2 regions of the Oryzihumus sp. JJN4-3R genome follow, and region 2 is predicted to be linked to the other one. Evidence: predicted binding sites of a transcription regulator. Region 2 holds the regulator's gene; the other holds the start of a gene.
The links. The regulator HspR, encoded in region 2, represses chaperone genes until heat shock. The targets are predictions, from matches to a motif close to AAGTTGAGTCNNNNNGACTCAACTT.
Positions count from the first base shown of each region.

Region 1: the regulator HspR is predicted to act here: its motif matches at 4,009-4,033, upstream of AC3ANM_RS08715 (ATP-dependent Clp protease ATP-binding subunit).

Region 1 covers NZ_CM173229.1:1,878,581-1,892,972, reverse strand. Annotated here, with positions in the region: gene AC3ANM_RS08735 (flavin-containing monooxygenase) at 1-1,152, shown strand, start outside; gene AC3ANM_RS08730 (SDR family NAD(P)-dependent oxidoreductase) at 1,178-2,020, shown strand; gene AC3ANM_RS08725 (MBL fold metallo-hydrolase) at 2,060-2,896, shown strand; gene AC3ANM_RS08720 (hypothetical protein) at 2,884-3,864, opposite strand; gene AC3ANM_RS08715 (ATP-dependent Clp protease ATP-binding subunit) at 4,155-6,653, shown strand; gene AC3ANM_RS08710 (LCP family protein) at 6,863-8,044, shown strand; gene AC3ANM_RS08705 (amino-acid N-acetyltransferase) at 8,063-8,557, shown strand; gene AC3ANM_RS08700 (DUF2461 domain-containing protein) at 8,568-9,227, opposite strand; gene AC3ANM_RS08695 (ABC transporter ATP-binding protein) at 9,246-10,211, opposite strand; gene AC3ANM_RS08690 (ABC transporter permease) at 10,208-11,017, opposite strand; gene AC3ANM_RS08685 (ABC transporter permease) at 11,010-11,783, opposite strand; gene AC3ANM_RS08680 (HhH-GPD family protein) at 11,874-12,767, opposite strand; gene disA (DNA integrity scanning diadenylate cyclase DisA) at 12,784-13,860, opposite strand; gene radA (DNA repair protein RadA) at 13,973-14,392, opposite strand, start outside.
Region 2 covers NZ_CM173229.1:2,190,061-2,204,452, reverse strand. Annotated here, with positions in the region: gene AC3ANM_RS10310 (hypothetical protein) at 1-546, opposite strand, end outside; gene AC3ANM_RS10305 (hypothetical protein) at 598-3,915, opposite strand; gene AC3ANM_RS10300 (DUF4235 domain-containing protein) at 4,012-4,290, opposite strand; TPP riboswitch at 4,361-4,464, shown strand; gene AC3ANM_RS10295 (ECF transporter S component) at 4,566-5,222, shown strand; gene AC3ANM_RS10290 (ATP-binding cassette domain-containing protein) at 5,203-7,563, shown strand; gene AC3ANM_RS10285 (HAD family hydrolase) at 7,604-8,317, shown strand; gene AC3ANM_RS10280 (uridine kinase family protein) at 8,405-9,055, opposite strand; gene dnaK (molecular chaperone DnaK) at 9,290-11,194, shown strand; gene grpE (nucleotide exchange factor GrpE) at 11,194-11,814, shown strand; gene AC3ANM_RS10265 (DnaJ C-terminal domain-containing protein) at 11,842-12,879, shown strand; gene AC3ANM_RS10260 (heat shock protein transcriptional repressor HspR) at 12,896-13,336, shown strand; gene AC3ANM_RS10255 (hypothetical protein) at 13,333-13,593, shown strand; gene AC3ANM_RS10250 (VanZ family protein) at 13,645-14,202, shown strand; gene AC3ANM_RS10245 (O-acetyl-ADP-ribose deacetylase) at 14,172-14,392, opposite strand, start outside.

The sequences.
Region 1 (14,392 bases), 310 kb from region 2:
CAGTGGACCGCGGACGCGGTCGTCCTCGGCATCGGCGCGCTCCACGAGCCGTCGCTGCCCGACATCCCCGGCCTGGACACCTTCACGGGCCCGGTGCACCACTCCGCCCGCTGGCCCGAGGGCGAGGACGGGCTGACCGGCAAGCGGGTCGCGGTCGTGGGCACCGGCGCCAGCGCGGTGCAGCTCGTGCCGGCGCTCGCCCCGCGCGCGGAGCAGCTGCACGTCTTCCAGCGCACCCCGGCCTGGATCCTGCCCAAGCACGACCGGGACCTGGGGCCGGTGCGGCAGGCGGCCTACCGTCGGATACCGGGTCTGCAGCGGGCCGTGCGCTGGGCGACCTACTGGGAGCTGGAGTCGCGGGTGCTGGCGTTCTCCCGCTACCCGGCCGCCATGAAGCTGGTCGAACGGGTGGCCAGGCGCCACCTGGCGAAGTCGGTGCGCGACCCGCAGGTGCGCGCGGCACTGACCCCGGACTACACGATCGGGTGCAAGCGGATCCTCATCTCCAACGACTACTGGGCCGCGTTCGACCGCGACGACGTCGAGCTGGTCACCAGCCCGGTCACGCGGGTCGAGCCCGGCGCAGTCGTCACGGCCGACGGCACCCGGCGCGAGGTCGACGCGATCGTGCTGGGCACCGGGTTCAGCGTCAGCGGCAGCTACGACCGGATCGACGTCCGCGGGCTCGGGGGGCAGTCCCTGGAGCAGGCCTGGTCGGCGGGGATGCGCACCCACCTGGGGGTCACCACCGCCGGCTTCCCGCAGCTGTACTTCCTGCTCGGCCCCAACACCGGCCTGGGCCACACGTCCGTCGTGATGATGATCGAGTGGGCGACGAGCTACGTGCTCAAGGCACTCGACCTGGCGCGCCGGCAGGGTCGGCCCGTCGTGGTCACCGACCGGGCGCAGGAGGCGTTCACCGAGGAGATGCGCCGCCGCAGCCGCCGCACCGTCTGGGCCTCGGGCTGTCGCAGCTGGTACCTCGACCGGTTCGGCCAGAACACCACCGTCTGGCCCGGCTCGACGCTGAGCTACTGGTGGCGCACCCGCCGGCTGGACCGGCGGGACTTCGCCCCGGTGCCGGAGCTCGAGCGGGCCACCCCGGAGCACCTCGACGCCGTCCCCTCGCCGGTCCCGGCCGAGCGGTCCTGACCCCACCCACCGACAGGAGCCACCCGTGCCCCGCACCACGTTCAGCCCCCGCGTCAGCATCGTCACCGGCGGGGCCTCCGGCATCGGCCGGGCCATCGCCGCCGAGCTGGCCGCCCGGGGCAGCCACGTCGTCCTCGCCGACCTCGACGGGGCCGCGGCCGAGCGGACGGCCGCCGAGCTCGCGCCGACAGCGCCGGGCGGGGTCAGCGCGGCCGAGGTCGACGTGAGCCGGTTCGCGGCGCTGGAGCACGTCGTGGCCCGCACCGAGGCCGCCCACGGCCCGGTCGACGTGATGGTCAACAACGCCGGCATCGCCCTCGGCGGCCTGCTCGAGGAGCTGGACGAGCGGCACTGGGACCGGGCGCTCGCGGTCAACCTCGGTGGGGTCGTCAACGGCGTGCGCGCCGTCTACCCCTCGATGTCGGCGCGACGGGCCGGGCACATCCTCAACACCGCGTCGCTGGCCGGCCTCATCCCGGCTCCCGCGATGCTGCCGTACACGACCACCAAGCACGCGGTCGTCGGCCTCTCGACCGGCCTGCGCGCCGAGGCCGCGGCGCTGGGCATCCGGGTCAGCGTGCTGTGCCCCGGCTTCGTGGACACCCCGCTGCTGGACGAGGTCTACGAGGCACCGCCGTCGATCGCCGGCGGCAGCGTGCGCCGGGCGGTCCGGCTCATGCAGCCGCGGTTCCTCACCGCCGCGACGGTGGCGGCCCGGGCCATCGAGGGCCTGGAGCGCAACCGTGCGGTGATCCCCGTCGGCGGCCTCGCCCACACGCTGTGGCGGCTGAACCGCTTCGCCCCGCCGGCCGCGCGGGGGCTGTGCCGGCTCCAGGCCACGGTCCACCGCAGCCGCGTCCGCGCCTGACACCGGCGCCCCGGTGAGCGGGCGTGGCAGGCTGCCGGCGTGAGCGCCGAGGACCGGATGACCGTCACCCTGCTGGGCACGGGCGCCGCGGACGGCTGGCCCAACGCCTTCTGCCGCTGCGCCTCGTGCCGCCGGGCCGCGGCCGACGGCGACCTGCGGGCCCCGACCAGCGCCCTCGTCGACGACCGGCTGCTGCTGGACTGCGGGCCGGAGACCTCGCGCCAGGCGCTGCGTGCGGGTGTGGACCTGGCCGCCGTGGAGGCCGTGCTCGTCACCCACGCCCACCCCGACCACTTCGACCCGGCGATGCTGCTCTACCGCAGCTGGGTCTCCGAGGCGTCGCTGCAGGTGGTCGGCCCGCCCCCGGTCGTCGAGGCTTGCACGCACTGGCTCGCCCCCGGCCAGCAGGTGGTCGAGCTGGTGCCCGTCGCCGCCGGGCAGGTGCTGGACCTCGCGGGCTACCGCGTGGCCGTCCTGGCCGCGACCCACGGCCCGCCGGGTGAGGCCGTCCTCTACGACGTCACCGGCCCCGGCGGCCAGCGGCTGCTCCACGCCACGGACACCGCCGAGCTGCCCGACGCCACCCTGACCGCGCTCGAGGGGGCCGCCCTCGACCTGCTCCTGCTGGAGGAGACCTTCGGCGACCGCGAGGACCTGCCCGGCGACCACCTGACGCTGCCGTCCTTCGCCCGGACCGTGGCGGCGCTGCGCGAACGCGGCGCGCTCACCGGGCGCACCGACGTCGTGGCCGTCCACCTCAGCCACTTCAACCCGCCCCGCGACGAGCTTGAGCGGCGGCTCGAAGCCTGCGGCGCGCGCGTCGTCCCCGACGGCACGCGCCTGTGCCTGCCGCCGCGACCGCGTCAGCGGGCCTGAACCGCCGGGTTCAGCGCCAGCGGGCGGCCGGTGACCACGTCGAGCACGAGGCGCCCGCCGAGCGGGGCTCCCAGCGTCACGCGCACCGGGTCGAGCATCATCACCGCCGGGCAGGGCGAGCCGTCGTCGCCGCGCGAGACGGTCGCGCCTACCACCACGAACCCGTCGGCCTCGAGCACCCGCGCCTGCACGTGCTTGTCGCACGGGCTGACGCCCACCCGGAAGCGCAGCGACTCCCCGCCGACACCGGTGAGGTCCTGGGTCGCGGCCAGTCCCGCCTCCGGGGGCAGGGGCGGCAGCGGCGGCGGCTCCGGGACCTGGCCGACCGCGTCGGGGCGGACCGCCACCTGCCCCACCGTCCCGGGCAGCCCCGCGACGGTGAACTGCCACACCGGCACCGTCGCCACGCCGCGGCTGGTGCGCAGCGGTGCGCTCGAGAGCCGCGCGCCGGTCACCGTGAGCGCCGTGCACCCGCCGGAGGTGGTCGACGTGACGGCGCCCAGGGCGCCGGTCGGCGGCACGGCCGGCTCGCTGTCCCGGGCCGGGGGTGGGGTCGTGGGTCCGCTGCAGGCGGCCCCTCCCCGGTCCATCAGCTCGTATGCCGTGTGCGCGCCGGACAGGGGCACCTTCAGCCGGGTGCCGTCGGGGAACCTCACCCACCCCGTCCCCGCCACGTCCCGCAGCGTGCCGCGCAGGGTGAACAGCCCGGCTTGGAACGCCTGCTTGGTCGCGACGTCGGGGAAGCCCAGGGGCGGGGCCAGGGTCAGGTCCTGCAACGGGACGAAGCCGGTCCGCCAGGAGCGGTCCGGGGGGTGCGCCCGCCAGGCCGACGCCACGGCGGCCGCGCGCTGCTGGAAGGCGACCTGTCCGTCCGCTCCGCCACCCGGCATACCGATGCTCTGGTGGCCGCACCCGGCGACGGCGAGCAGCGAGGCGAGGGCGGGCATGAGCAAGGCGCGACGTCCCATGCCGGTGGGACGCGGGGGGACTGCTCCGGGTTGCCTCAAGCAGTCCGCAAGGAAGCCTCAACCCGGCGGCGGGGCCCCGGAGGGGCGGACAAGACTCAGGGTCACGGAGTGGGACGGTTCGGGCCAATCCGTACGCCGTGGGCGAACATGAGCGAATGGGACTCAAGGCGTGGAACACCGCAGCGTGCGGAGCCGTTGTCCCGATCACGCATCAGGCACCTCGAACGGGTGCCGGGATGTCGTGCAGCACAGATAGCATCGAGGTGTCTCGATAGCGAGGAGAGATAGCGATGTTCGAACGGTTCACCGACCGGGCCCGTCGGGTTGTGGTGTTGGCGCAGGAAGAGGCGCGCATGCTCAACCACAACTACATCGGGACCGAGCACATCCTGCTCGGCCTGATCCACGAGGGCGAGGGTGTCGCTGCCAAGGCACTCGAGAGTCTGGGTATCTCCCTCGACGCCGTGCGTGAGCAGGTCCAGGAGATCATCGGCCAGGGTCAGCAGGCCCCGTCCGGGCACATTCCCTTCACCCCCCGGGCCAAGAAGGTCCTCGAGCTGTCCCTGCGCGAGGCGCTCCAGCTCGGCCACAACTACATCGGCACCGAGCACATCCTGCTCGGCCTCATCCGCGAGGGTGAGGGCGTGGCGGCGCAGGTGCTCGTCAAGCTTGGCGCCGACCTCAACCGTGTGCGCCAGCAGGTCATCCAGCTGCTGTCCGGCTACCAGGGCAAGGAGCCCCAGACCGCCGGCGGCCCCACCGAGGGCACGCCCTCGGGATCGCTGGTGCTCGACCAATTCGGCCGCAACCTGACCCAGGCGGCCCGCGAGGGCAAGCTCGACCCGGTCATCGGTCGCGCCAAGGAGATCGAGCGGGTCATGCAGGTGCTGTCCCGCCGCACCAAGAACAACCCGATCCTGATCGGCGAGCCCGGCGTCGGCAAGACCGCCGTCGTCGAGGGCCTGGCCCAGGACATCGTCAAGGGCGAGGTGCCCGAGACGCTCAAGGACAAGCAGATCTACACCCTCGACCTCGGCGCTCTCGTCGCCGGCAGCCGCTACCGCGGTGACTTCGAGGAGCGCCTGAAGAAGGTCCTGAAGGAGATCCGCACCCGCGGCGACATCATCCTGTTCATCGACGAGATCCACACCCTCGTCGGTGCCGGTGCCGCCGAGGGCGCGATCGACGCGGCGAGCATCCTCAAGCCGATGCTGGCCCGCGGCGAGCTGCAGACGATCGGCGCGACGACGCTGGACGAGTACCGCAAGCACATCGAGAAGGACCCGGCCCTCGAGCGCCGGTTCCAGCCGATCCAGGTGGCCGAGCCCAACCTCGCCCACGCGATCGAGATCCTCAAGGGCCTGCGCGACCGCTACGAGGCGCACCACCGGGTGTCCATCACCGACGGCGCCCTCGTCAGCGCGGCCAACCTGGCCGACCGCTACATCAACGACCGCTTCCTGCCGGACAAGGCGATCGACCTCATCGACGAGGCGGGCGCGCGACTGCGCATCCGCCGGATGACCGCGCCGCCGGACCTGCGCGAGTTCGACGAGCGGATCGCCCACGTGCGCCGCGAGAAGGAGTCCGCGATCGACGCGCAGGACTTCGAGAAGGCCGCGTCCCTGCGTGACGACGAGAAGAAGCTGCTGGCGCAGAAGGCCGAGCGCGAGAAGCAGTGGAAGACCGGCGACATGGACGTCGTGGCCGAGGTCGACGAGGAGCTCATCGCCGAGGTCCTCGCCGCCAGCACCGGGATCCCCGTGTTCAAGCTGACCGAGGAGGAGTCCTCGCGACTGCTGCACATGGAGGAGGAGCTGCACAAGCGCATCGTCGGCATGGATGACGCCATCAAGGCGCTGTCCCAGGCGATCCGCCGCACCCGCGCCGGCCTGAAGGACCCGCGTCGTCCCGGTGGCTCGTTCATCTTCGCCGGCCCCACCGGTGTCGGTAAGACCGAGCTGGCCAAGACGCTCGCGGAGTTCCTCTTCGGCGAGGAGGACGCGCTCATCCAGCTCGACATGAGCGAGTTCAGCGAGAAGCACACCGTCTCGCGGCTGTTCGGCTCCCCGCCCGGCTACGTCGGCTACGAGGAGGGCGGCCAGCTCACCGAGAAGGTGCGCCGCAAGCCGTTCTCCGTCGTCCTCTTCGACGAGGTCGAGAAGGCCCACCCCGACATCTTCAACAGCCTGTTGCAGATCCTCGAGGACGGCCGCCTGACCGACTCCCAGGGTCGCGTGGTCGACTTCAAGAACACCGTCATCATCATGACCACCAACCTCGGCACCCGTGACATCGCCAAGGGCGTCTCGCTCGGCTTCTCCGCCGGCTCGGACACCCGCACGGGCTACGAGCGGATGAAGAACAAGGTCCAGGACGAGCTCAAGCAGCACTTCCGGCCCGAGTTCCTCAACCGTGTCGACGACATCATCGTCTTCCCGCAGCTCACGCAGGAGGAGATCGTCGCGATCGTGGACCTGATGATCGCCAAGCTCGACGAGCGGCTCAAGGACAAGGACATGGGCATCGAGCTCACGCCCGCGGCCAAGGCCCTGCTCGCCAAGAAGGGCTACGACCCGGTGCTCGGCGCCCGTCCGCTGCGTCGCACGATCCAGCGCGACATCGAGGACGCCCTCTCCGAGAAGATCCTCTACGGCGAGATCAAGTCCGGCGAGATCGTCCTGGTCGACACCGAGGGTGAGGGCAAGGAGGAGCAGTTCTTCTTCCGCGGCACCCCGCACGCCCCGGCGCCCGACGCGCCGCCGGTGGAGACCGCGGGCACGGAGTGAGCCCTGTGGTCGCGGCCCGACGGGCCGGCTGACCAGCAGCAGGTATGCCGAGGGGCCGGGTGCGCACGCACCCGGCCCCTCGCGCGTGCCCGGGACCGGACCACGGTGACCCGCGCCGCCGTGGCGACGGCCCGGCATACCAGCAGGTCGGACCGGACCCGACGGCATGGTGCCGACCCCCGGTGGGCGCGATCTCGTACGGTATGGCGATGCGCACGACCCGACCCACGCACCCGACCCGTCGCCCGCTGCTCGTCGCGGCGGCCGGGATCACCGCGATCGCGCTCGCCCTCACGGGGTGCACCGGCTCGGACAAGCCGCCCCCCAAGGCGGCCACGAGCACGACGAGCACGCCGGCCCCGACGCCTGACCCGTTCCAGGCCAAGGGCGTCCCGGCGGCGCTGCTGGCGGCCGTGCGCCCGATCTACCAGGGCGGCGCGGTCCGGGCGACCCCGGCCGTGGGCAAGGCGCTGGGCCGGCGCACCGTCACCAAGGGCGCCAAGGTCACCCTCGTCGGCTCGCTCGGCACCTGGCACAAGCAGCCGATCGCCGTGGTGACCTCCGGCAAGGACGTGACGCTGGCGGTCGGCCCGAAGTGGACGGTCGTCGGCGGCTGGTGGCCCTCGCTCGGGCTGTCCAAGGCGGTGCTCGGCGGTGCGCGGCGGATCCTGCTCATCGGCAGCGACGCCCGGCCCCACGAGAACCCGGCCAAGACCCGCGGTGACAGCCTGCACATCGTCGGCGTCGACGGCAAGGGCGGCGGCGGCATCGTCGGCATCCCCCGGGACTCCTACGTCCCGCTGGCCACCGGGGGGTCGGGCAAGATCAACTCGGCGCTGGTCTTCGGCGGCCCGGTCGCGCAGACCCGTACGGTGACCCGCTACACCGGCGTCCCGGTCGAGGGCTACGTGCTGACCGGCTTCGCCGGGTTCATCGAGGCGGTCCAGGGCATCGGCCCGATCACCCTCGTGAGCCCGCGGGCGTTCACCGACCCCTACTCCGGCGCCCACATCGGCAAGGGCACCAACCGCCTGTCGGGCCCGGCCGCGCTGGCCTACGCGCGCTCCCGACACGCCCAGCCCAACGGCGACTTCGACCGCTCCTTCAACCAGGGCCGGTTGCTGCAGGCCGCCATGGCGCTGGCCCGTGCGGCCGGCCCCGGCAAGCTGCCGGTGTTCCTGTCCAAGGTCTCCAACCACGTCATCACCAACCTCTCGGCCGAGCAGATGCTCACCTTCGCCGCCCGGATCTACGTCACGCCCCCGAGCAAGGTGCGCAACGCCGTGGCGACCGGTGGCTTCGGGATGACCTCCGACGGGCAGTCGATCGTCGAGCTCGGGTCGTCGGCCCGGGCCCTGTTCGCGGACATGCGCGACGGCAGCCTGCGCTGAGCCGTTAGCGTCCCCGCCATGAGCCTCGTCCGCCGCGCCCGCGCCGGAGACGTGCGTGCCATCCGCACCCTCGTCGAGCCGCTGACCGCCACCCGGGTGCTCGTCGCCAAGGACGCGGTCGCCTACTACGAGGCGCTGCAACAGTTCCAGGTCGTCGAGCACGAGGGGCGGGTCGTCGGCTGTGGCGCCCTGCACGTCATGTGGGAGGACCTCGCCGAGGTGCGCACCCTGGCCGTCGACCCGTCGATGACCGGGCACGGCATCGGCGGCGCGCTCCTTGAGGCCCTGCTCGACGACGCCCGCGACCTCGGGATCAAGCGCGTGTTCTGCCTGACCTTCGAGGTGGACTTCTTCGGCCGGCACGGGTTCGAGCCGATCGAGGGCCAGGCGGTCGAGCCCGAGGTCTACGCCGAGCTGCTGCGCTCCTACGACGAGGGCGTCGCCGAGTTCCTCGACCTCGAGCGGGTCAAGCCCAACACCCTGGGCAACACCCGCATGCTGCGCACCCTCTGAGTCGCCCGGCTCAGCGCCGGCGGCCGGGCTCGGCGGTCGAGGGCCCGACGTGTTCGCCCAGCCAGGCGACGAGGGGAGCCAGGGCTCGCCAGTCCGCGCGGACCCGGTCCAGCGTGCCGGCCGAGCACAACCACACCGGGTCTCCGTGCCGTCGCCGTGCCGTGAGGCTCTTGTGCCGCATCAGGTCCAGCCGCGGGTGGTCCCCCGCCACGCCACGCGGGCGGGTCCGAACCTGCTCGCCGCCGATGTCGAAGCCGTCGGCCGCCAGGGACGTGAGGATCCCGCGCAGCCGCTCACCGGCGTGGTCGTCGTCGACCCCTCGGCGCAGCCGATCGACCTGGTCCGGCGCCGGCCGGAAGACACCCCCGGCGGTGGCCAGGCCCCCGGCGCCCACCTCGACGTACCAGCCCATCCCGTCGGCGACCCGCACCACGGCGCCCTGGTGGTCCTTGTACGGCCGCTTGTCGTGCGAGAACCGCACGTCGCGCTGCGGCCGGTAGACGTGGGGCTCCCCGAACTCCCCGGCCAGCGCCTCCACGAGGAGGCTGACCGGCTCCCGCACGCTCACGGCATACCGGTCCTTGTTCCTGGCCCAGAAGTCCCTGCTGTTGTCGAGCTCGAGCTCGGTGTAGAAGCGGACAGCGTCGCGGGGGATGCCCTCGAAGACCATCCTTCGACTGTAGGAGGGTCAGCGGGTGGTCTGGTAGATCCGGCGGACGACGTCCTCGATGTCGGGCTCCTCGACGGACAGGTCACGGACCGTGGCCCGGGCGGAGACCGCCCCGAGCACCTCGGCGGCGGTGGTCACCTCCGCGTCGAAGGACAGCCGCTGGCGCAGGCCGCCGCCCTCGGCGCCGACCAGGGTGACCCCCGGTATGCCGTGCAGCTCGGCGGTCGGCTCGGTCAGGTCGACGACGAGGACGCGCTCGGCGCCGACGGTGGCGGCGAGCCCGGGCAGCGTGCCGTCGTACGCGAGCCGGCCGTGGTCGACGACGAGCACCCGGTCGCACAGCCGCTCGATGTCGCCCATGTCGTGGGTGGTCAGCAGCAGCGTGGTGCCGCGGGTCGCGCGCTCGTGGCGCAGGAACTCCCGCAGCCGCTGCTTGGACAGCACGTCCAGCCCGATGGTCGGCTCGTCGAGGATGAGCAGCTGGGGGGAGTGCAGCAGCGCGGCGGCGATCTCGGCGCGCATCCGCTGGCCGAGGGAGAGCTGGCGCACCGGGGTGTCGAGGGTGTCGGCCATCTCCAGCTGCTCGACCAGCTCGCCGGTGCGGTGGCGGGCCCGGGCGGGCTCGAGGCGGTGGATGGCCGCCAGGATGCTGAACGACTCGCGCAGCGGCAGGTCCCACCACAGCTGGGAGCGCTGGCCGAAGACGACACCGATGTGATGGGCGAGGGTGCGGCGCTCGCGGACCGGGTCCAGGCCGCAGGTGCGCACGGTGCCCGAGGACGGCACGAGGATGCCGGTGAGCATCTTGATCGTCGTGGACTTGCCCGCGCCGTTGGCGCCGATGTAGCCCACGGAGGCGCCGGGCTCGATGGCGAAGCTCATCGCGTCCACCGCGACGAGCTCGCTGCGGCCGGCTCGCCACCCCTTCTCGCGCCGGCGGAAGACGCGGGTCAGGTCCTGCAGGCTCACGATCGGGTCGGTCATCCGCCGCCTCCCTGGTAGTGCCGCGTGCCCCACCGCCACAGCAGCAGGGCCATGAGCCACACCCACGCGGCGGCCACCGGGGTCAGCCACGCCAGCCAGGTCGGCAGCCCGGCCGGCCCGGGCAGGCCGAGCACCGCCAGGGTCGGCAGGTAGGCGGTGAAGGCCACGGGGAAGAGGTAGCCGAAGACCAGCCTGAGCGGGGTGGGGAAGATCGAGGCCGGCTGGCTGGCGGCGTAGGAGCCGCCGTAGGTGAAGGAGTTGGTCAGCTCGGAGCCGTTGACGAGGAAGAACTGGAGCGACGCCGCGCAGACGAAGAGGCCGGCGAAGATGGCCGTGCCGAAGACGACGGCGACCACCAGCAGGGCGACCGTCGCAGGGTCCCAGGCGATCTCGTTCAGCGTCAGGCCGAGGCCGAGCGCGACAGCGGCCACCGCGATCCGGGTCAGCCGGCGCAGCGAGATCTCGCTGGTGACCAGCTGCGCCAGCAGCGGCAGCGGGCGCAGGTAGAACGCGTCGACGGTGCCGGCCCGGATGTAGGTCGGCAGGGTGTCAACGTGCCCGACGAGCAGGTCGGCCGCCGAGAAGGCCAAGTTGGACAGCCCGAACACCAGCAGGACCGCATGGAAGTCCAGCCCACCGAGGACGCGGACGTTGTGGAAGATGATCCACACCTCGGCCAGCTCGGTCAGGCCGACCAGCAGGCTGCTGACCAGGTCCAGCGCGAAGCCGGCACGGTAGGCCCGCTGGGAGCGCAGGCGGGAGGCGAGGACCGCGCGATAGGGGGTGAACCAGGTCGTCTCAGCCACCCTGCACCACCAGCTTCGCGTGCCCGGCGCGGGTCACGGCCCGGCCGGCCAGGCAGGTCACGGCCACCCACACCAGCTGCACGCCGACGGTACGCCACGCGTCGGAACCGCTGACGTGGCCGGACAGCACGTCGACCGGGGCCTGCAGGATCGAGGGGAACGGCGTCACGTCCGCGACCGCCTGCAACCAGTCCGGGAAGAGCCCGACCGGGACGTAGAGGCCGGCGAGGAAGCTGCTCACGATGGCGTAGAACATCCGCAGGCCGCGGGTGTCGAGCAGCCAGAAGCCCACGACGTTGACCGCGAACCGGCAGTAGAACGAGACCGTCACCCCCAACGCCACGCTGACCAGCCCCAAGGCGTAGGGCTGGACCTGGGTCGGCATCGTGAGCCCGACCGTGGCCGCCCCGATGAGGACGCTGGGCACGCCGCGGGGCAGGAACGTGAAGGCCGAGCGGCCCAGGTCCTCGGCCAGGTGGCACGTCTGCAGGTCCACCGGCCGGGTGAAGTCGACTGCCACGTCGCCGGTGCGGATGCGCTCCCCGATCTCGGCGACACCGGTCAGCGTCACCGCGCCGATCAGGCCCTGGGACAGGAAGACGTAGGCACTGACGCTGCCCTTGTCGTAGCCGGCCAGCGTGCCCCCGGCGCTGTCGACCGCGGCCAGGAGGATCGAGGCGCGGATGAAGCCGAACACCACGTTCGTGGCGAGGCCGGCGAACATCGCCAGGCGGTAGCTCGACTGCCGACGGAAGCCTGCGACCACCAGCCGCCACCAGACCCCCACCGACGCGCGCACAGTCGAGGGAACTTACTCGCGCGGCTCCGGGGCCGCAAGGACGCTCGGGTCTGGCGGTCAGGCGGGGAGGCGGAACCTGTTGCCGGACAACGGTTCCACGAGCCCGTCGGCCACCAGCGAGTCCAGGCAGCGGTCCCTCTGGGCGGGGTCGTCCGGCCACGCGGTGGCGAGCAGCTCGCCCTCGACGGGGCCGGTGGCCTCGCGCAGCACCCGCAGCAGGGCGCCGCGAGCCTGGCGGTCTGTGCCGTGCCAAGCCTGCCCGCGTCGGGCCGGTCCCTCGTATGCCGGGTGGCCGGACAGGCGCCAGGCGCACAGGTCCGCGACGGGGCAGTCCGCGCAGCGCGGCACGCGCGCGGTGCACGTGAGCGCCCCGAGCTCCATGACCCCGACGTTCCACGCACGGGCGCGGTCGGCGTCGGCGGGCAGGAGCGAGGTGGCCAGGTCCATCTCGGCCCGGGTCAACGACGGAGAGGCCTGCGCCCGCCCCTCGACCAGCCGGGCGAAGACCCGCCGCACGTTGGTGTCCACGACCGTCGCGTGGATCCCGAACCCGAAGCTGGCGACCGCTGCGGCGGTGTAGACGCCGACGCCGGGCAGGGCCAGCAGGTCCTCGTGGCTGCCGGGCACCTGCCCGTCGTGGCGCTCGACCATGGCCGTGGCGGCCGCGTGCAGCCGCAGGGCCCGGCGGGGGTAGCCCAGCCGGCCCCAGGCGCGCACGGCCTCACCCGGTGCCTCGCCGGCCAGGTCGGCAGGGGTGGGCCAGCGGGTCATCCAGGCGTGCCAGACCGGCTCCACCCGCACCACGGGCGTCTGCTGCAGCATCACCTCGGAGACGAACACGCCCCAGGGCGTGGCGTCGGCGGCGCGCCACGGCAGGTCGCGCTGCGCGACCGCATACCAGTCGAGCACGCGCTCGTGCAGGACGGAGGCGGGGACCGCGGTGGAGCTCACGACAGGGGAGGGCAGCTCAGACGTAGCGCTCGAGGATGCTGGACTCGGCCAGGCGCGACAGGCCCTCGCGGACCGCGCGGGCCCGGCCCTCCCCGACGCCGTCGACGGCCATGAGGTCCTCGAGGTTGGCGGCGAGCAGCTTCTGGAGGCTGTCGAAGTGGTCGACCAGCCGGTCGACGATGGCGCCCGGGAGGCGCGGCACCTTGGTCAGCAGGCGGTAGCCGCGGGGGCTCACCGCGGAGTCGAGCGCGTCGCCGACGATCGAGAAGCCGAGCGCCTTGGCCCCGGCGGCGAGGTCGAGCAGCTCGGTGGAGGACAGCTCGACCAGGTCCTCGAGGACCTCCTCGACGCTGCGCTCGGTCTTGGCCGAGGGCAGGTAGTCGCGGATGACGAGCTCGCGGTCGTTGCCCAGCCCGCCGGTGAGCTCGTCGAGCTGGAGCGTCAGCAGGCGGCCGTCGGTGCCGAGCTCGATGACGTAGCCGGCGATCTCGTCGCTGATCCGGCGCACCATCTCCAGGCGCTGCAGGACGCTGGCGACGTCGCGGACGGTGACGAGGTCCTCGATCTCCAGGGCCGAGAGGGTGCCGGTAACCTCGTCGAGGCGGGCCTTGTAGCGCTCCAGCGTCTGCAGGGCCTGGTTGGCCCGGGACAGGATGGCGCTGGAGTCCTCGAGCACGTGCCGGCGGTCGCCGATGTAGAGGGCGACGATCTGCATCGACTGGCTCACCGACACGACGGGGTAGCCGGTCTGCTTGGCGACGCGCTCGGCCGTGCGGTGGCGGGTGCCGGACTCGTTGGTCTCGATGGAGGGGTCGGGCACGAGCTGGGTGGCGGCCCGCAGGATGCGGGTGCCCTCGCGGTCGAGGACGATCGCGCCGTCCATCTTGGCCAGCTCGCGCAGCCGGGTGCTGGAGAACTCGACGTCGAGGGGGAAGCCTCCGGTGGACAGCGCCTCGACGGTGCGGTCGTGGCCGAGCACGATGAGCGCGCCGGTGCGGCCGCGCAGGATGCGCTCGAGGCCGTCGCGCAGCTCGGTGCCCGGAGCCACCGCGGCCAGCGTGGCGCGCAGCAACTCGTCGTCGCTTCGTTCCACGATGATCGAGGTCTCCTTGTGTGCCAGGTGGGCCCCTATCAGCCCTGCTCCGGCGCAGTCTAACGGCCCGGGACCTGCGGGGAGGTGAGGTGACCGTCCCTTGACTCGCGTGTCAGTGGCGAGAGGCTGTCGCCTGCTGGACCGCGGAGAACACGTCGCCCACCTCCAGCACCCTCAGCCCCTCCGGCATCGCGCCGGACCCGAGCACGCCGGTCGGGACGATCGCGGTGCGGAAGCCCAGTCGGGCCGCCTCGGCGAGCCGCCGGGGGATGCCGGTGACCGGGCGGATCTCGCCGGCCAGGCCGACCTCGCCCATGGCCACCGTGCCCTGGGGCAGGGCACGGTCCTGCACCGAGCTCGCCACCGCCAGGGCGACGGCGAGGTCGGCGGCCGGCTCGGTCAGCCGCACGCCGCCGACCGTGGAGAGGTAGGTGTCGGCCTTGCTCAGCGGCACCCCCGCCCGCCGGTCGAGCACCGCCAGGATCATGCCGACCCGGGCACTGTCGAGGCCACTGGTCGCCCGGCGGGGCGA
Region 2 (14,392 bases):
GGTGGTCTCGAAGTCCGTGGCGGCCTTGGCCGACTTGGCGCGCTGCTGCTCGTAGACGGCCTCGGCCTCCTCGCGGCGGGCGGTGGCGTCACGGTCGGCCTCGTCGAGGACGTTCTCGGCGCGGCGGTGGGCCTCGGCGACGAGCTGCTTGGCCTCGCTCTCCGCAGCGGAGACGACGTCGGCCGCGTGCGCCTCGGCCTCGGCCTTGACCTTGCGGGCGGTGGCCTCGGCGTCCTTGCGCTGGGCCGCGGCGTCGGCCGTCGCGTCCGTGCGCATGTTGACGGCCTCCTGCTCGGCCAGGGTGAGGATCTCACCCACGCGGGCGCCGAGGTCGGCGAACGTCGGGGCCGAGGAGCTCTCCTGCTTGGCCTGGGCGCGGCCCTGCCACTTCTGGGCCTCGTCGGCGAAGCGCTCGGCGCGCTCGGCCTGCCGGGTCGCGTCGGAACGGGCGCTGTCGAGGGCGGCCATCAGGGAACGCACGTGGTCGTCCACCTGGGACGGCTCGTAGCCGCGGAGGACGGTGCGGAACTGCAGGGACTCAGTCATGACCTTCTCTTCATATCTATCGGGGGTGGGAGGGGAGGTGTCGAGGGGACGTCAGCGGCCCTGGCGGCGCCCGGCGAGGCGTTCCGCCAGGCTCAGTGGTCGAGGGGCCGCGGGCGGCTCGGGGGAGGGCGCCGGGGCCGCCTCGTCCGCCTGTCTCGCCGCGGGCTCCTGCGGCGGTGCCGGGACGGCCGGGATGGCGGGGTCGGTGTCGTCGGTGGCGCGGCTCCGCTGCGGCGCCGGCGCCGGGGACGACCCACGGACCAGCGCGGCGAGCAGGGAGGCAGCCGAGGGGTCCATGACCCCGGACGGGGTCGGGTCCTCCGCCGGCAGCTCACGCGGGGCCGCTGCGTTGACGGCCCGTTGGCCCGGGTCCGTCGCCGGCCCCGGCTCGTCGGCGTGCTGCGGCTCGTCGGCGTGCTGCGGCTCGTCGGCGCGCTCCGGCTCGTCGGCGCGCTCCGGGTCGGGGGCGCGCTCGGGATGGGGTCGCTCCGGACCGCGCACGAGGCCGCGCAGCGCCTCGCGCACGCTGTCATCGACCTGGTGGCTCGGTGCCCCCTCGTCGCCGGGGTGAGCCTGGCCGTTCGCAGCGCTGACCAGAGGGGGGCCGGCGTGCGGTGTCGCCCGCTCGAACGGGGCATCGCGGTCGACCGCGAAGTCGTCGAGGAAGAAACGGGCGCCGAAGGTGTCCCGGCTGGGCCGTGGGCGCCATGAGGCGCTGCGCTCGCCGACGGGCCCGTTGGAGCGCTTGGCCGCCACGCCCTGGTCGGCCGGGTCCCCGTCATGGTCCTCGGCCGGGCCCTCGCGGTCCTCGGCGTCGTCGTCGGTGTCGTGCTCGTCAGCGACCTGCGCGCGCTCGTCCTGCTCCAGCCCGGCGGTGTCCCCGGAGCCATCGGCTGCGCCCGCAGGCATCAGCACCGTCGCCTCAGCAGGCTCCGACGCGTCAGCGGCGCCGGCAGGGAGCAGCACGGTGGCCTCGCCGCCGACCGGGGCGTATCGGACCGTGGATCCGTCCCCCGCGTCATCGGCTTCGCCGTCCAGGGATCCGGCGTCCCCCGAGTCCGCGTCCGTCAGGTCGGCGTCCGTCGGGTCGGCCTCCGTCGGGTCGGCCTCCGTCGGGTCGGCGGCCGATGCGTCGACATCCACCGCGCCATCGTTGGCTGCGTCGGCGTCCTGGTGGTCTGCCGGCTGCTCCGGGGTGGCCCCGGCCGCGGTGTCGTCAGCGGAACCCTCGGTGGGGTCGGCCTCAGCGGCCGGCTCGTCGGAAGCCTCGTCCGGGCCCGCCTCGTCCGTTGCTTCGGACGCGGCTGCTTCGGACGCGGCTGCTTCGGACGCGGCGTCGCCACCCTCGTCGGCGGTCTCCTCACCCGTGACCTCGGCGTCGGACGGCGCCGTCGGCGCGTCCTCCGGGAGGGGATCGGTGGCGCCGTCGGCTTCGTCGGGAGCCTCGTCCGTGGCGACCTCGCCGGTTGCCTCGTCCGGGGTCGCTCCGCCGGTCGACTCGGCCGCGGCGGCGTCGACGGAGTCGTCCACCGGCGCCGTCTCGCCGTCGGCGTCCTGGGCCTCGCCGGGCGCCTCCGCAGCCACCCCGCCGACCAGCTCGCCGTCGCTGTCCTCCGCCGCATCCTGCGGGTCGTCGGAGCCGTCCACGTCGTCGGACGCCTCGCCCTGGCTCACCTCGCCGGTCGCCTCGTCCGGGCCGTCGACGGAGTCGTCCCCGGCGACCGCCAGGTCGTCGGCACCCTCTTCCGGCTGGCCGGCCTCGCCGGTCGCCTCGTCGGCCTCGCCAGCCTCTTCGGCCTCCTTGCCGTCGGAGGCGGGCGCCACGTCCTCGGCCCACGCCAGCAGCTCGGCGGCACTGATCCGCCCGACCGGGGCACCGCCTCCGGAGCCCGAGCCGGACGAGCCGACGCCCATCTCGCCGGACGGCAGCGAGATCCCGGCCAGGGCGCCCTCGGGCACGGCCAGAGCCTCGATCACGCCGGACAGGCCACCGAGCTCGTGGGCGATGGCGTCGCGGCGGTGGGTGAGCTGCTCGACCTCGGCGCGGGCCTCGGCCAGCATCGAGCGCGCACCGGCGCGCACCTCGTCGGCCTCGTCCCGGGCCTCGGCCAGGACGCGGGACGCCTCGTCCCGGGCGGACCGGCGCAGCTCGCGCGCCTCCCGCTGGGCCCGCCCCACGTCCTCGGCGGCACCCTCGCGCAGCGACCGGGCCCCGGCCTCGGCCTCGGCCAGCCGGCGCTCGGCCCGCTGCGTCCGCTGCTCGGCCAGGTCCGTGGCGTCCTTGAGCAGGCGCTCGGCCCGCTCCTCGGCGTCGGCCACGACGCGCGCCGCCTCGGCCTCGGCCGCCTCGGCACCCGCCCGGGCGTCGGCGGCCAGCGTCTCGGCCTCCTCGGTGGCCTCGGCCAGCCGACGCTCCGCGGCGTCCTGCGCGGACTGCAGGGAGAGCGCGGTGCGCTCCCGGACCGAGCGGATGATCTCCTCGGCCTCCTGGTGCGCGGCGGTCCGCAGCCCGTCGGCCTCCTGCGCGGCCTCCTCGAGCAGCTGCTCGACGGTCTCCCGGGCCTGCGTGGTCTCCTCGGCGGCGCGCGAGCGCTCCGCGTCGGCCTCGGCCCGCGCCTCCGCCCGGAGCCGTTCGGCGTCCTGCCGGGCCCCAGCCAGCTCGGCGTGGGCCGCGGCCACCTGCTCGCCGGACTCGCGCTCGGCCTCCTCGCGCACGCGCGCCACGTCCTGGTCGGCCTCGGCGCGCAGCTCCGCGACCTCGCGCTCGGCCGTCGCCCGCAGCACATCGGCGAGCGTCTGGGCCTCCTGGCTGGACCGGGCGGCCTCCGCCTCGATCTCCTCGCGCGCCTGTCGGGAGTCCTGGACCGACTCCTCCCGGATCCGCTGGGCCTCGCGCAGGGCGTCGGCGACGGAGAGCTTGGCCTGCTCGACGACCCGCTTGGCCTCCTCACGGGCGGCAGCGCGCCGCGCCTCGGCGTCCTCGCGGCTGTCCCGCTCGAGCTCCTCGGCCGCGCGGCGGGCGACGTCGTCGACGAGGGCGGCCTGGTCGCCGGCGTCCTCGACGATCTGGCGGGCCTCCTCGCGGGCGTCGGCCAGCAGCCGGTCCCGCTCGGCCTCGTGCCGGGACGCCTCGTCGCGCGCGCGAGCAGCGGCGCGCTCGAGGTCGGCGACCTCCTCGCGCAGGGTCGCCGCCTCCTGCCGCAGGGACTCCGACTCCTCCCGTGCGGCCCGTCGTACTGACTCGGCTTCGTCACGGGCCTGGCTGCGCAGCTGCTCTGCCTCGGCCTCTGCCTGGGCCTTCAGCAGGTCGACGTGCTCCTGGGCACGCGAGAGCAGCAGGACCGCAGGATCGACGCCCATCTGGTCCATCAGGGTCGCTCCGCGAGGTGGGGGGTGGTGATCGGCGGGAATAGTCTCAAACCACCGCAACCCCGACAAGGCCGGGTCTCAGACAGTTCGATCGCCTCAACTGACCTCGTTCAGGCCCTTGGGGCGGTGACCAGCGGACTCGGTGTAGTAGCGCGCGGCCTTGCGGACGGCCAGCAACCGGGCGACCCCGATGACCGCACCGGACGCCACGGCCCATCCGACCGCCTCCGGCCACGACACCTCCGGGTCCTCGGGGTTGGCCGGGGGCTCCTTGCCGGTGGCCGTCTTCCAGCCCGCCGTCACGAGCTTCTTGGCCAGCACGCCGGCTCCGACGGCCGCACCCGTGCCCAGGACCTTCCACGCCAGTGCACCCACGCCAAACCTCCGCACCACGAGTCATGTTCCGGACCTCGAGCCTGTCACGTCCGTGGGTGTACCGTCATCTGCAGAACGACAGGGGAGCGCCCTGAGCGCTGAGAGTGCGGTCCGCCGCAGACCCTCGAACCTGCTCCGGTTAGCACCGGCGAAGGGAGTCGGGAATCTCAGGTGCGTGCCCGGCATACCTGCGTGTGGCACGCCACCCGCTGGTATGCCGGACGCGCACCTCCCCGAGGCATCCACTGGATTCCACGGGAGAAGGAACACCTCGCATGACTACTCACCAGTCCCCGGTGGGCGCCGTCGCGCCCGCCCGCACCACCATCCGCCCGTCCGGCCGGCTCATGGCCTGGCGTGGCGTCGACCTGCTGACCGCCGCCATGCTGGCCGTGGCGTTCGGCGTCGTCTTCTGGGGGTTCGACACCTTCGTCTACCCCGTCATCACCACCGCGACCGCCGGCTTCCCGCCGCTGGGTGAGCTCAGCCTCGGCGTGTGGCTCATCCCGGCCGTGGTCGGCGGGCTCGTCGTGCGCCGCCCCGGCGCGGCGCTGTTCACCGAGCTCGTGGCCGCCAACGTCGAGCTCTTCCTCGGCAACAAGTGGGGCGTGGCCGTGCTGCTCTCCGGGGTGCTGCAGGGCCTCGGCGTCGAGCTGGCCCTCGCGCTCTTCCGCTGGCGCCGCTTCGGCCCGGTCGTGGCCGCCCTCGGGGGCGCGTTCGCGGCGGTGCTGGAGATCGTCGGCTACGAGTGGTGGTCCTACGTGCCCGACTACTCCCCGGCGTGGAAGGTGCTCTACCTGGTCTTCGGCGTCGTCTCCGGTGCGGCCATCGCGGGCGTCGTCGGCTGGCTGCTGGTCCGGGCCCTGGCCCGCGCCGGCGCGCTGAACGCCTTCCCGCCCGGTCAGGAAGTCCGTGAGCACCACCTCGTCTGAGCGCCTCGCCGCGCCGGCGGGCACCGGCGCCCTCGTCGAGGTCGACGGGCTGACCTGGCGACCGTTCGGCCGGCGGGAGCCGGTGCTGGCCGACCTGGGCCTGCGGATCGGGCCCGGGGAGCGCGTGCTGCTCGCCGGGCCCAGCGGCGCCGGCAAGTCGACCCTGCTGCGCGCCCTGGCGGGCGTCCTCACGACCACCGAGTCCGGCGACCTGGCCGGGTCGGTGCTCGTGGACGGGGCGCCGCCGACGGACGCCCCGGTGGGCCTGCTCGTGCAGGACCCGGCCGACGCGTTCGTCGCCGAGCGCGTGGGCCGGGACGTGGCCTTCGGCCCGGAGAACCTCGGTATGCCGCGCCCCGCCATCTGGGCCCGGGTCGCCGAGGCGCTGGGCTCGGTGGGGTTCCCCTACGGCGTGGACCACTCCACCCGCGCGCTCTCGGGCGGGCAGGCCCAGCGGCTGGCCCTGGCCGGGGTGCTGGCCCTCGGGCCGCGCCTGGTGCTGCTGGACGAGCCGACCTCGATGCTCGACCCGCAGTCGGCGGCCGTCGTGCGCCGGGCGGTGCTCGACGCGGTCGTCGCGGCCGGGGCGACGCTGGTGCTGGTCGAGCACCACGTCGAGCCCTGGCTCGACCTCGTCGACCGGGTTGTCGTGCTCGACGGCTCGGGTGCGGTCTGCGCCGACGGGCCGGTGCGGGCGACGCTCGAGGGCTCGGCGCAGTCCCTGCTGGCCCACGGGGTGTGGGTGCCCGGTGCCCTGTCGCCCGTGCCGCTGCCGGTCGACCCGGCGCTCTGCGCCCCGGCGGCGTCCCCAGCGGCCTCCCCGGCGTCGGCCGCTCCGGCCGGCCCGGCGCCGCTCGTCGAGGCCTCGGCGGTCACCGTGGTGCGCCGGCCTGCAGCGCGGCTGGGCTCGGGAGGCGCCGGCCCGTCGCCGCAGCCGACCCTCGCGCTCGCCGCGGTCGACGCGGCGGTCCGTCCCGGTGAGGTGGTCGCCGTCACCGGGCCCAGCGGGGCGGGCAAGACCACGCTCACCGGGCTGCTGGCCGGCCTCGAGCCGCCGACGACCGGGCAGGTCTCCGCCGGCGAGGTCCTGCGCGGGCGGCCGGTCGGGACCGACCGACCCACACCCGGCCCGCTGCCGGAGCACCCGGCCGACTGGGCCTCGACCGACCTGGCCGCGCGGGTCGGCTGGGTCCCGCAGCAGGCCGAGCTCGCGGTGGTGGGGCGCACGGTGCGCGACGACGTGCTGGCGACCGCCCGGCGGCTCGGCCACGGCGAGGCCGCGGCAGGCATCCGGGCCGACGGGCTGCTGGCCGCGCTGGGCCTGGACCACCTCGGCGCCGCGGACCCGCACCACCTCTCCGGCGGCGAGATGCGGCGCCTGGCGCTCGCCGGCGCGCTGGCCCACGGCCCGGCCGTGCTCGTCCTCGACGAGCCCACGGTCGGCCAGGACCGGACGACCTGGGCTGCGGTGGCCGGCGTCGTGCTGGCTGCGCAGGAGGCCGGGGTGGGGGTCGTGCTGGCCACCCACGACCCGCACCTCATCGCCCTGGCCGACCGCGAGGTCCGCCTCACCCCGGCCGCCGCTCCCGCCGACAGCCCGCCCGCCGTGTCCGCCGAGTCCGCCGTGCCCGTCAGGTCCGCCGGGCTGGCCGGGCGGTGCGGCCCGCTGTCGGTGCTGCTGGCCTCGGCGGTGCTGATCGTGGGGGCCCCGTTCATCCGGGACCTGCGCACCGCCCTGATCGCGCTCGCCGTCGAGCTGGCGCTGGTCCCGGTCGTGCTCGGCCGGGTCCGGACACCGTTGCGGGCCCTCGCCCCGGGCCTGCTGGCGGTGCTCTCCGTGGGGTTCTCCAACTGGCTGCTCAGCGTCGACCACGACTGGGCCTCGGGCGCGGTCGCCGGCCTGCGCGTCGCCTTCTTCGTGCTCCCCGGGGTGGCCCTGGCGGGGCGGATCGACCCCTCGGCGCTGGGGGACCACCTGGCCCAGCGGCTGCACCTGCCGGGCCGCCCGGTCGTGGCCGCCGTGGCGGCCCTCCAGCGGTTCGAGTCGCTCGGCCAGACCTGGGACCAGCTCGCCCGCACGCACCGCGTCCGCGGCCTCGCGCCGGGCCGGTCGCCGCTGGCCCGGGTGCGCCACGTCGCGTCGCTGACGTTCGCCCTGCTGGTGCAGACGCTGCGCCAGGCCGGGCGGATGTCCGTGGCGATGGAGGCCCGCGGCTTCTCCGGCGGCGGGACCGGTCGGACCTGGGCCGAGGCGGCACCGTGGACCCGGGCCGACACGGCGATGACCGCGCTGGGACTGGCCGTGACCGGCATACCGGTGGTGCTGTCCCTGCTCGGCTGACGGGCCAGGGCTCCCGGCACCGCGCGGCCTCTCCGCGCGCATGGCAGGCTCCGGGGTCGTGCGGGCGGCGATCTTCTTCGACGGTGACCAGACGCTGTGGGACTTCCAGGCGCTGATGCGCCGGACCCTGGCCGCGACCCTGGTGGAGCTGCGCCGCCTGCGCCCCGGCGAGGTGCCCGACGGCCTCGGTGTCGAGGACCTGGTTCGTGACCGTGCCGAGGTGGAGGACCGGCTGCGGGGCACCGTGACCAGCCTCGAGGCGGTGCGGCTGGAGGCCTTCCGGCACACCCTGGCCCGCCTCGGGCTCGATGACGACGGGCTGGCCGGGCACCTGAACGCCTACTACCTCGAGCGACGGTTCGCCGGCGTGGACCTCTACGACGACGTCGTCTCGGCGCTGGCCGCGCTCGGGCGCCACCACCACGTCGGTCTGCTCTCCAACGGCAACAGCTACCCCGACCGGGTCGGTCTCGACGGCCTGTTCGCGACCGTGGTGTTCTCCCAGGACCACGGCGTCGCCAAGCCCGACCGGCGGCTCTTCGACATCGCCGCGGCGCAGGTGCCCGCCGGAGTGGAGCGACTCATCATGGTCGGGGACTCCCTGGTCAACGACGTCAGCGGGGCGCAACGGGCCGGCTGGCTCGGGATCTGGCTGAACCGCGAGGGGGCGCCGTGCCCGCCAGACCACCGGCCCGACGTCGAGGTCCGGACGCTGGCCGCGCTGCCCGGCGTGGTGACCGCCCTGCTCGGCTGATCCCGGGCGCATCCACCCGCCCGCCGACGTCCGCGCCCTGCGCCGGGAGCTGGCGCAGCGGCCGTATGCGCGGCTCCGGCCGCTCGCTCAGTCGGCCGGGACCGGGTCGGCGACGAGGGTGTGGTGCGGCGGGAGGTCCGGCGGCGGGGTGCCGTTGACGACCAGTTGCACGCGCCGCCACGGCTGCGCATCGGCCAGGAACGGCTCCTCGCTCTCCATCCAGCCGTCCCAGAAGGTGACCGCCTCCTCGGGGGAGCGGCCGAGCTGCACGTCGCGCTCGATGCCCCGGGCACGGGCCAGCGCGCGGTCGGACTGCACCCACACCGCCAGGTCTGCCAGCGGCGCGAGGTCGGCCCGGGCCGAGCCGACCCCCTCCACGACGAGGGGCAGGCCGGCGGCGACGTCGACCGAGCCGTCCCGCCCGTGGCGCTCCCACGCCGGTGGGCGGAAGCGGACCACCTCGCCGCGGCGCCACGGGTCGAGCACCCCGTCCAGCAGCAGCCCGGCCCAGTCGAAGCTGTCGTGACGCCACGCGAGGTCGTCGGTGTGGACGACGGCCGCGCCCAGGAGCCGTGAGGCGCGCCCGGCGAAGGTCGTCTTGCCGCCGCCGGAGCGGCCGTCGACGAGGACGAGCGCCGGGCGGCCCTCCGGGAGCGTGGCCGCCAGCTGCGCGGCCAGGCGCTCGTCGTCGACGGTGCGCCACGGCCCGGCCGGCGGCTCCTCGGGGTGCAGGTCCATGGCCGGCAGTCTGCCCGCGACCCGCCACCCGCGCAGGAGGACATCCGCCCCCAGCGTGGGGAACATCTGCCGCAAGCACAAAGTTGAGTCTGGTGAGCGCAAGTTTGCGGAGCCTGAGTTTGACAAGACCGGGCGCAACCTCGCAGATTGAGCGTCAGGCACTCAACCGTCATACCGGCGGGTCCCGCGCCCTGCGTGCAGGACCTCCAGGACCTCAGGAAGAGGAGAACCACCATGGCTCGTGCGGTCGGCATCGACCTCGGCACCACCAACTCCGCTGTCGCCGTCCTCGAGGGCGGTGAGCCCACGATCATCGCGAACGCCGAGGGCGGCCGGACCACCCCGAGCGTCGTGGCCTTCGCCAAGAACGGCGAGGTGCTCGTCGGCGAGATCGCCAAGCGCCAGGCGGTCACCAACGTCGACCGGACCATCCGCTCGGTCAAGCGCCACATCGGCACCGACTGGAAGTCCGCCGACATCGACGGCAAGCAGTACACCGCGCAGGAGATCAGCGCCCGCGTGCTGCAGAAGCTCAAGCGCGACTCCGAGTCCTACCTCGGCGAGCCCGTCACCGACGCGGTCATCACGGTCCCGGCGTACTTCGACGACGCCCAGCGCCAGGCCACCAAGGAGGCCGGCGAGATCGCGGGCCTGAACGTCCTGCGCATCATCAACGAGCCGACCGCGGCCGCGCTGGCCTACGGCCTCGACAAGGGCAAGGAGGACGAGCTCATCCTCGTCTTCGACCTCGGTGGCGGCACCTTCGACGTGTCCCTCCTGGAGGTCGGCAAGGACCCCGAGGACGGCTTCTCCACCATCCAGGTCCGTGCGACCAACGGTGACAACCACCTCGGTGGTGACGACTGGGACGAGCGCATCGTCAAGCACCTGCTGACCACGGTGAAGAACAACACCGGCGTCGACCTGGCCAACGACCGCATCGCCATGCAGCGCCTGCGCGACGCCGCCGAGCAGGCCAAGAAGGAGCTGTCCTCCTCGAGCAGCACCAACATCAGCCTGCAGTACCTCTCGATGACCGAGAACGGCCCGATCCACCTCGACGAGACGCTGACCCGCGCCCAGTTCGAGAAGCTGACCGCGGACCTGCTCGAGCGGACCAAGGCGCCGTTCCACCAGGTCATCAAGGACGCCGGCATCAAGGTCAGCGAGATCGACCACGTCGTCCTCGTCGGTGGCTCCACCCGCATGCCGGCCGTCTCCCAGGTCGTCACCGAGCTCACCGGCGGCAAGCAGCCCAACAAGGGCGTCAACCCCGACGAGGTCGTCGCCGTCGGCGCCAGCCTCCAGGCCGGTGTCCTCAAGGGCGAGCGCAAGGACGTCCTGCTCATCGACGTCACCCCGCTGTCCCTGGGCATCGAGACCAAGGGCGGCCTGATGACCAAGCTCATCGAGCGCAACACGGCCATCCCGACCAAGCGCTCCGAGGTCTTCAGCACCGCCGACGACAACCAGCCGAGCGTGCTGATCCAGGTCTTCCAGGGTGAGCGCGAGATCGCCCAGCACAACAAGCCGCTGGGCACCTTCGAGCTGACCGGCATCGCCCCCGCCCCGCGCGGCGTGCCGCAGATCGAGGTCACCTTCGACATCGACGCCAACGGCATCGTGCACGTCTCCGCCAAGGACCGTGGCACCGGCAAGGAGCAGTCGATGACGATCTCCGGCGGCAGCGCGCTGCCCAAGGAGGAGATCGAGCGCATGGTCAAGGACGCCGAGGCGCACGCCGCCGAGGACCACAAGCGGCGCGAGGAGGCCGAGGCCCGCAACACCGCGGAGCAGCTGGTCTACTCCACCGAGAAGTTCCTGGCCGACAGCGGCGACAAGATCCCGGCCGACGGCCGTGGCGACGTCGACGCGGCGCTGACCGACCTCAAGGACGCTCTCAAGGACGGCTCCGGCGCGACCCCGGAGGACATCTCCGCCAAGACCGCGAAGCTGTCCGAGGAGTCCCAGAAGCTGGGCACGGCGATGTATGCCGCGGCGCAGGCCGACGGGGAGGGCGCCGGTTCCGCCGGGGCCGGCGAGGGTGCCGGGGCCGACGGCCAGCACGCCCACGCCGGTGCCGACGAGGACGTCATCGACGCCGAGGTCGTGGACGACGAGTCCGAGAGCAAGAAGTGATGTCGGAGCACGACAGCACCACGTCCGCGGGGCCGGAGCAGTCCGGCCCCGCGGGCGGGGGCTCCACCCCGCCCGCCACGCCCGCAGCCCCCGATGCTGCCGACGCTGCCGACCTGACGGCCGAGGCGGCCACCGAGCCCGCCGGCTCGGAGGCACCGCCGGTCGAGGAGGCCGAGGAGACCGTGCACCCCGACACGACGCTGGCCGCCGAGCGGCTGCTGGACCTGCAGCGCCTGCAGGCCGAGTACGTCAACTACAAGCGGCGCGTCGACCGCGACCGCGACGTGGTCCGTGAGCAGGCCGTCGCCTCGGTGATCGAGGCGTTGCTGCCGGTGCTCGACGACATCCACCTCGCGCGTCAGCACGGCGACCTGGAGGGCGGCCCGTTCGCGGCCATCGCCGACAAGCTCGAGGCGACGCTGACCCGGTTCGGCGTGGAGCGCTTCGGCGAGCCCGGCGAGGCGTTCGACCCGAACCTGCACGAGGCCCTGATGCACACCCAGGCCGAGCTCGCGCCCGGCACGGAGGTCACCACGGTCGTCCAGGTGCTCCAGCCCGGGTACCGTTCCGGCGACCGGGTCGTGCGCGCCGCGCGCGTGGCCGTCGCCGACCCGCAGTAAGACACACCGACGAAGGGAGGGACGCCGATGGCAAGCCAGGACTGGTTCGAGAAGGACTTCTACGCGATCCTCGGCGTCCCTGCCGACGCCGACGCGGGGGCCATCAAGAAGGCCTACCGCAAGCTCGCGCGCACCCTGCACCCCGACCAGAACCCCGGGGACGAGGCCGCCGAGAAGCGCTTCAAGGAGATCGGCGAGGCCTACGCCGTGCTCTCCGACCCCGAGGAGCGCAAGCAGTACGACGCCATCCGCTCGATGAGCCACGGCGGTGCCCGGTTCACCGCCGGGGGCGCCGGCGGCCAGGGCGCGGGCTTCGAGGACCTCTTCGGCAACCTCTTCGGTGGTGGCGGCGGCAACGTGCGCTTCAGCACCGGCGGGGCCCGCGGCGGGGCCCAGCCCGACCTCGAGGACATCCTCGGCGGCATGTTCGGCGGCGGCGCGGGCGCCGGGGGCGGTGGCTTCCGCGGCCAGCCCGGCTTCGGCTCCCGCTTCGGTGCGCCGTCCGGCCCGCGCCCCGGGGCCGACGTGACGGCCCGCACGACGCTCAGCTTCCGCCAGGCCGTCGAGGGCGACACGATCACCCTGCACACCGGCGACGGCGGCCGGATCACCACCCGCATCCCGCCGGGGGTCAAGGACGGCCAGCAGATCCGGCTGCGCGGCAAGGGCAGCCCGGGGGACCAGGGCGCGCCCAGCGGCGACCTGCTGCTGACGGTGCACGTCCACCCGCACCCGGTCTTCGGCCGAGACGGCGACAACCTCACCGTCGACCTGCCGGTCACCTTCGCCGAGGCCGCCCTCGGCGCGACGGTCCAGGTGCCCACCCTCTCCGGGGAGCAGGTCAAGGTCCGTATCGCGCCCGGCACCCCGAGCGGGCGGGTCCTGCGGGTCAAGGGCCGCGGGGTCAAGCGCAAGGACCACCACGGCGACCTGCTCGCGAAGGTGAGCGTCGTCGTGCCCCAGAAGCTGTCGGAGAAGGCGCACGCCGCCGTGGAGGCGCTGCGCGAGGAGGAGTCCGGCCACGACCCGCGCGCGGAGCTGTTCGACCGCGCCCGCCGGGACTGACGCCATGGTCGCGGGCATGGGCGGGTTCGCCCCCGACGACGAGGCCCCGGTCTTCGTCATCTCCGTCGCGGCCCAGCTCGCCGGGATGCACGCCCAGACCCTGCGGCAGTACGACCGGCTCGGCATCGTCTCCCCGTCGCGCACCCGCGGTGGCGGGCGGCGCTACTCCGCCCGCGACATCGCCGTGCTGCGCGAGGTGCAGCGGCTCTCCCAGGAGGAGGGCGTCAGCCTCGCCGGCATCCAGCGGATCCTCGAGCTGGAGAACCAGGTGGAGGCGCTGCGCGCGCGGGTCGGCGAGCTGACCGGCGAGCTCGAGGCGCTGCGCGACGCCATGGGCGCGGGCGGGCGGGTCTTCGCGGTCGGCCCGGCCGGTGAGGTCGTGGCGGTCCGGGCCGGGCAGCGGCCCACCCGCAGCACCGCCTCGCGGGCCCTGGTCGTGTGGCGGCCGGGGCGGTGAGCGAGCACCTGCTGGTCCTGCCCGACCGCGAGCTGGCCGAGGAGCTCGCCGACGACCTGGCGCTGGAGGGCTTCGCCGAGGTGCGGGTCGTGCGCGAGGCGCTGGCCGGCGAGGACGACGCCGAGGACCACGACTGGGCGGTCTACGTCCGGGACGCTGCGGACGCCGAACCCGGCGCGACCGCCCTCCGGCTGAAGGCCCTGGCCGCAGCCCACGACGGCTGGTACGACCCCGACCCGTTCGGGCACGGCGCCTGACCCGCGCGAGACGATGCCGCCCGATTTGTCCGGGTCGCTTACGATCCGCGGGTGCACATCCTCGGCTACCGCGTCCCTGCCCTCCTCCCGCCGGGCATGCTGGTCGCCCTGCTGCTCGCCCTCGTGGTCTTCCTCGTCGTCCGGCACCGCGGCCACTCCTCGCGGGCGTGGCTGTCGGCGGTCCTCACCGCGTGGACCGGGATGGTCCTCCTGGCCACCCTCGCCCCGCAGCGCCTCGGGCCGATCCAGATCGAGCGGCACGGTCAGCGGGTCTGTGCCGTGCTGCCGCACCTGAGCCCCTGGGGCGCGCTCCAGGACGACCAGCGGCTGCTCAACGTGCTGCTGTTCATCCCGTTGGGCGCGCTCGTGTTCGTCTTCCACCGCCGCGCCGCCCTCCGCGTGGCGCTGATGGTGGCGGTGCTGCCGATCGTCATCGAGACCGTGCAGTACGCCTTCCGCTCCCTCAACCGGGCCTGCGACGGCACCGACGTCGTGGACAACTGGATGGGCATGGCGATCGGGCTGGCCATCGGCCTGGTCGTGGCGGTGCCGGTGTGGGCCGTGCGCAAGCTCCGCCGTCAGGCCAGGGCGCGGGTGAACGCGGCGTAGGTCCGCGCGCCGAACAGCACGAACCGCACGAGCTCGAGCTCGTCGTGGTGGGCCGCGCCGCGGACCGCCGCGACCGCGATACGGGCGACCTCCTCGGCGTCCCAGCCGTAGATTCCTGCGCTGACCGCGGGGAAGGCCACCGAGGTGGCGCGCACCCGGGCCGCCTCCGCGAGCGAGGCGGTGAAGCAGG